2 regions of the Solibacillus sp. FSL K6-1554 genome follow, and region 2 is predicted to be linked to the other one. Evidence: a T-box and tRNA genes for the amino acid it is inferred to sense, from the RefSeq annotation. Region 2 holds a T-box; the other holds one or more tRNA genes.
The links. The T-box of region 2 lies ahead of ileS (isoleucine--tRNA ligase). A T-box ahead of a tRNA ligase gene usually reads a tRNA of that ligase, here a tRNA-Ile.

Region 1 (3,249 bases), 510 kb from region 2:
GAGCTTGACTGCGAGACCTACAAGTCGAGCAGGGTCGAAAGACGGGCTTAGTGATCCGGTGGTTCCGCATGGAAGGGCCATCGCTCAACGGATAAAAGCTACCCCGGGGATAACAGGCTTATCTCCCCCAAGAGTCCACATCGACGGGGAGGTTTGGCACCTCGATGTCGGCTCATCGCATCCTGGGGCTGTAGTCGGTCCCAAGGGTTGGGCTGTTCGCCCATTAAAGCGGTACGCGAGCTGGGTTCAGAACGTCGTGAGACAGTTCGGTCCCTATCCGTCGTGGGCGTAGGAAATTTGAGAGGAGCTGTCCTTAGTACGAGAGGACCGGGATGGACATACCGCTGGTGTACCAGTTGTCTTGCCAAAGGCATCGCTGGGTAGCTATGTATGGACGGGATAAGTGCTGAAAGCATCTAAGCATGAAGCCCCCCTCAAGATGAGATTTCCCATTACGCAAGTAAGTAAGACCCCTGAAAGACGATCAGGTAGATAGGTTCGAGGTGGAAGTGCGGTGACGCATGCAGCTGACGAATACTAATCGGTCGAGGACTTAACCACATTTTATTGCTCAATTCAATGAAACGTTTATCCAGTTTTGAAAGAATGAAATTTCTTTTAACTAAATAATTAAGTGAAGTGATGATGGCAAAGAGGTCACACCCGTTCCCATACCGAACACGGAAGTTAAGCTCTTTAGCGCCGATGGTAGTTGGGGGCTTCCCCCTGCGAGAGTAGGACGTCGCTTCGCTTATTTTTTTTGGAGGATTAGCTCAGCTGGGAGAGCACCTGCCTTACAAGCAGGGGGTCGGCGGTTCGAGCCCGTCATCCTCCACCATTTTAATCAAGAGCCATTAGCTCAGTTGGTAGAGCATCTGACTTTTAATCAGAGGGTCGAAGGTTCGAGTCCTTCATGGCTCACCAGTTTATAATCATTATTTATACTGTCAGAGTAAAAATATCTTAAGCATTTTGCGGAAGTAGTTCAGTGGTAGAACACCACCTTGCCAAGGTGGGGGTCGCGAGTTCGAACCTCGTCTTCCGCTCCAAAAAATGCCGGGGTGGCGGAACTGGCAGACGCACAGGACTTAAAATCCTGCGGTGAGTGATCACCGTGCCGGTTCGATTCCGGCCCTCGGCACCATCTTTATAAATAAACAATATGCGCCCGTAGCTCAATTGGATAGAGCGTCTGACTACGGATCAGAAGGTTGTGGGTTCGACTCCTGCCGGGCGCGCCATATTACTCAACTGGATAGAGCTTACATTGCTTTAACTAGTAGAGATAACTATTGATCTTGGCTACCTAGCTCAGCTGGCTAGAGCATTCGGTTCATACCCGAAAGGTCGTGGGTTCGACTCCCTCGGTAGCCATTTTAAAATTTTGGAGGTATACCCAAGTCTGGCTGAAGGGATCGGTCTTGAAAACCGACAGGCGGGTAACACCGCGCGGGGGTTCGAATCCCTCTACCTCCTCCATTTTTACAAACTGGGTACTTAAAACAGGTTCAAACATAATATTATCGCGGGGTGGAGCAGTGGTAGCTCGTCGGGCTCATAACCCGAAGGTCGCAGGTTCAAGTCCTGCCCCCGCAACCAAATGGTCCCGTGGTGTAGCGGTTAACATGCCTGCCTGTCACGCAGGAGATCGCCGGTTCGATCCCGGTCGGGACCGCCATTTATGGGTTTGTAGCTCAGTTGGTAGAGCATTAGATTGAAGCTCTAAGTGTCGGCGGTTCGATTCCGTCCAAACCCACCATATGCGGGTGTAGTTTAGTGGTAAAACCTCAGCCTTCCAAGCTGATGTTGTCGGTTCGATTCCGATCACCCGCTCCAGTTTTTAAATAGGGCCTATAGCTCAGCTGGTTAGAGCGCACGCCTGATAAGCGTGAGGTCGATGGTTCGAGTCCATTTAGGCCCACCATATATAATTATTCCGAAGTAGCTCAGTTGGTAGAGCATCCGGCTGTTAACCGGCAGGTCGCAGGTTCGAGTCCTGCCTTCGGAGCCATGGCCCGTTGGTCAAGTGGTTAAGACACCGCCCTTTCACGGCGGTAACACGGGTTCGAATCCCGTACGGGTCATTTCTAAGCATGTAGCAGAAGCTGCATGCTTTTTTTATTTGTAAAGGATTTTAAATTTCTTATAGTCCGTAGTCTTTCTCGAAATAGGATATTAGTTTAACGATATAGAGATTGTTGTGAAAAAGGGGAGAAGCGACAAATCCTAACTATAATTTTGAGTGGTCATGAAAAGGATGAACAATCCATTACTACCAAAAAGATAATTTAAATACTATTCAAAAATAACTTTCTTTCTTTATTAAAAAATTTATAATAAATAAGGGAGGTTAGAAAATGAAAAAAGTATTTAGTCTATTATTAGTGTTTCTTCTAACTATATCCTCGATGTTATATGCTACACCAACAAGTGCGGAACAAGTGTTTACCGATGTATCGCCAAAGCATAGTAACTATCAGGATATAGCTTTTTTATTGGATAAAGGTATTATTAGCGCCGATAAAAAGATATACGGTGTAAAGGATATTGTGACACGCGAAGAAGTGGCTGTCATGGTCGCAAAAGCTGTTGGTCTTGACGGCACACAGCGAGCTACGAAGTTTAAAGATGTTCCGAAGTCTCATAAAAACAGCGGGTATATTCAATCAGCTGTGGAGGCCGGTATCATTAACGGCTATACGGATGGTACATTTAAGCCGACGACAAAAGTGACACGTGGTCATATGGCTGCATTTATTGCACGTGCATTTGATTTACCGAATGGCACGAAAACCTTTAAAGATGTGAAAAAAGGGCATACGGCATATGAAGCAGTGAGCCAATTAGCTGCAGCCAATATTACAACTGGTTATGAGGATGGTACATTTAAGCCTGCGAATAATTTAACGCGTGCTCATATTTCTGCATTTTTAGCACGTGCAGTGAAATATCAGGAAGGTTTAGGCTCAACATCTTCTAAATTGAACGTACACTTTTTAGATGTTGGACAAGGAGACTCGATTTTCGTTCAAGCACCAAATGGAAAAACAATGCTTATTGATGCAGGGACGAAAGAATACGGCAGCACGGTTGTTGCTTATTTAAAATCTAAAAATGTGAAGAAGCTTGATTACGTAGTAGCAACACATCCAGATGCCGATCATATCGGTGGATTAGCTGCAGTACTGGAAAGCTTTACGGTTGGCGAGTTTATTAACAGCGGGAAAGTCCATACAACGGTAGCATATG
Region 2 (3,249 bases):
GCAAGTTTGGGGATATACGACTTGCCGATAATACGGTTCAATTTGCAATTGCATCGGAAATCTCGGATTATGTGCGGGCGAATTTAACGAGTATCGGCAAAGTAAAGGTAAGTGCTGAGGAAATGGATCCGACTACACCATATATCCAAAACGAGGAGCAATGGGTCGAAAGCTCTCATACCGTTTCTTCAATGCGCCTGGATGTCGTCTTAGCGACAATCGTCAATATCTCCCGTCAAAAATCACAAAGCTTAATCAATGCCGGAAAAGTAAAAGTTAACTGGACTGTCAGGGAAGCAGTGGCGTTTGAATTGCAGGAGGGCGACATTATTTCTGCACGAGGATACGGGCGGTTGAAAGTCATCCTGACAGAAGGGCGGACAAAAAAAGATAAGATTCGATTACAAGTAGGTCGTTTAGAGCAAAAAGTATAATTTTCAACTGTTTTTTAGGAAAACATGATGTTATTCCCAAAAGAAACGTTTATAATACTTGTAAGAATGTACGTAAAAAAGGAGAGTAGAACGATATGCCATTATCACCTCTTGATATACATAATAAGGAGTTTACACGTGGGTTCCGTGGATATGCAGAAGACGAAGTAAATGAATTTTTAGATCAGATTATAAAAGATTATGAGATTGTTTTACGCGAGAAAAAAGAGCTTGAAGAAAAGATTAAGATGATGTCAGAACAGATGAATCATTACAATTCATTGGAAGACACATTACAGAAATCAATTGTTGTTGCTCAAGAGGCAGCTGGCGAAGTTCGTCGCAATTCCGAAAAAGAAGCAAAGCTCATCGTTAAAGAAGCTGAAAAAAATGCAGATCGTATTGTAAATGACGCATTGGCAAAAGCAAGAAAAATAACGATTGAAATTGACGAATTGAAAAAACAGTCGAAAGTATTCCGCAACAGATTTAAAATGTTGGTGGAAGCACAGCTTGATTTACTGAATACAGGCGATTGGGATCAGTTACTGGAATATGATGTGGACTTAACGGAAATTCAGGACCACAATCGTAAAGAAACCAATGAAGAGAACCAAAATGACGAAAATGCCGTGTATTAGTCAACGATACTTGACATTATATACAGCCTTTTCATATACTGAAAAATAATGAATAGGATGCACTTGCATCATGCTTTGACGGAGACAGTAAATTTGACATTGTGGGGTAGCGATTCGAGGATGGTGAGAGCTCGAACGAAGCAAGTTAAATCGAAAATCACTCCTGAGCTAAATAACTGAAATTCAAGTAAGTTATTTCGTAGCACACGACGTTACAGTGTCTAATGAGGCTAATTTTATTTAGCGAATTTAGGGTGGTACCACGAGACTAATGCTCCTCGTCCCTTTTTACAGGGATGGAGGGGCTTTTTTGTTTAAAAGTTCCTAAACCCCTATTGGAGCATTAAAAGCATGACAATCGATGAAACGCGGTCATTTTTGCTGAAACGTTGATTGGAATGGAGGGGAGGCGACTCCAGCGGGAATAGCGTGACGCCTGAGACTACAGGCTCAGGCCACGCCCGCGGAAAGCGTCCGTCCCGGAATGGAAATCAACACTCGATAAGATCACTAGGAGGAATTTACAATGGTAGAGTATAAAGACACATTATTAATGCCGAAAACCGACTTCCCTATGCGCGGCGGTTTACCAACAAAGGAACCGCAAGTTCAAGCACAATGGGATGAAATGGATATCAATAAGCTAGTACTGGAGCGTACAAAAGATCGTCCTCACTACTTGTTGCATGATGGCCCTCCATATGCAAACGGAGACATCCATATCGGTCACGCATTAAACAAAGTTATCAAAGATATGATTAACCGCCAAAAATCAATGTCAGGATTCCATGTACCTTATATTCCAGGTTGGGATACACACGGTTTACCAATCGAGCAGGCACTGACAAATAAAGGTGTTAAACGCAAAGAAATGTCGGTTGCAGAATTCCGTGAACTTTGTGAGAAATATGCTTATGAACAAATTGAAAACCAAAAAAGCCAATTCCGTCGTCTAGGTGTACGTGGTGACTGGGCAAATCCATATATTACATTAAAACCTGAATTCGAAGCACGTCAAATCGAAGTATTCGGGAAAATGGCAGAGAAAGGCTATATTTATAAAGGCTTAAAACCAGTCTATTGGTCACCGTCTTCTGAATCTGCATTGGCAGAAGCGGAAATCGAGTATAAAGATGTTGAATCGTATTCAATTTATGTTGCATTCGGCATTAAAGACAGCAAAGGCGTAGTACCGGCAGATGCTAAATTTGTTATCTGGACAACAACGCCATGGACAATTCCAGCAAACTTAGGGATTTCAGTTAACCCTGAATTCACTTATGTTGTCGTTGAAACAAACGGCAGCAAATATATCGTAGCAAAAGATTTACTTGAAAAGTTATCAGCAACATTTGGTTGGGAAGATGTTCAAATCGTTCAGGAAGTACAAGGTGAACAACTTGATATGATCGTTGCAGAACATCCTATTTACAAACGTGATTCATTAGTAATGGTTGGTGACCACGTAACTGCTGAAGCTGGTACGGGTTGTGTACACACAGCGCCGGGCCACGGTGAAGACGACTATCAGATCGGGAAACGCTATGGCCTTGACATTTTATCACCAGTAGATAACGGTGGCTGCTATACAAATGAAGCACCTGGTTTTGAAGGATTATTCTACGAAAAGGCAAATCCGGTTGTTATTGAAAAATTAAAAGAAGAAAATGCATTATTGCATGTTTCTAAATTTACACACTCATACCCGCATGACTGGCGTACGAAAAAACCGGTAATTTACCGTGCAACACCACAATGGTTTGCATCTGTTGAAATGTTCCGAAATGAATTATTAGATGCCGTAAAAGCGACAGAATTTACACCGGCATGGGGCGAAACTCGTCTTTACAATATGATCCGTGACCGCGGTGACTGGGTAATTTCTCGTCAGCGTGCATGGGGTGTGCCAATTCCGATTTTCTATGCGGAAGATGAAACACCGATCATCACACCAGAAACAATCGCACATATTTCAAAATTGTTCCGTGAACACGGTTCAAATATTTGGTTCCAGCGTGAAGCGAAAGACTTGCTTCCAGAAGGCTTTACACATGAAGGTAGCCCGAACGGCAAGTTTACTAAAGAGAACGACATTATGGACGTTTGGTTCGACTCAGGATCATCTCACCAAGGTGTGCTTGTAGAGCGCGGACTGAAATATCCTGCTGACCTTT

Region 1: it has a tRNA-Ile gene. The T-box ahead of ileS (isoleucine--tRNA ligase) is inferred to sense a tRNA for this amino acid. The anticodon was not compared.

The regions. Positions count from the first base shown of each region.
Region 1 covers NZ_JBBOSS010000001.1:456,920-460,168, forward strand. Annotated here, with positions in the region: rRNA gene MHB58_RS02245 (23S ribosomal RNA) at 1-561, shown strand, start outside; rRNA gene rrf (5S ribosomal RNA) at 636-751, shown strand; tRNA gene MHB58_RS02255 (tRNA-Val) at 763-838, shown strand; tRNA gene MHB58_RS02260 (tRNA-Lys) at 849-924, shown strand; tRNA gene MHB58_RS02265 (tRNA-Gly) at 975-1,049, shown strand; tRNA gene MHB58_RS02270 (tRNA-Leu) at 1,056-1,144, shown strand; tRNA gene MHB58_RS02275 (tRNA-Arg) at 1,165-1,241, shown strand; tRNA gene MHB58_RS02280 (tRNA-Met) at 1,301-1,374, shown strand; tRNA gene MHB58_RS02285 (tRNA-Ser) at 1,387-1,479, shown strand; tRNA gene MHB58_RS02290 (tRNA-Met) at 1,525-1,599, shown strand; tRNA gene MHB58_RS02295 (tRNA-Asp) at 1,603-1,678, shown strand; tRNA gene MHB58_RS02300 (tRNA-Phe) at 1,684-1,759, shown strand; tRNA gene MHB58_RS02305 (tRNA-Gly) at 1,763-1,836, shown strand; tRNA gene MHB58_RS02310 (tRNA-Ile) at 1,848-1,924, shown strand; tRNA gene MHB58_RS02315 (tRNA-Asn) at 1,936-2,011, shown strand; tRNA gene MHB58_RS02320 (tRNA-Glu) at 2,013-2,084, shown strand; gene MHB58_RS02325 (S-layer homology domain-containing protein) at 2,358-3,249, shown strand, end outside.
Region 2 covers NZ_JBBOSS010000001.1:971,228-974,476, forward strand. Annotated here, with positions in the region: gene MHB58_RS04645 (YlmH family RNA-binding protein) at 1-434, shown strand, start outside; gene MHB58_RS04650 (DivIVA domain-containing protein) at 530-1,075, shown strand; T-box leader at 1,142-1,364, shown strand; gene ileS (isoleucine--tRNA ligase) at 1,602-3,249, shown strand, end outside.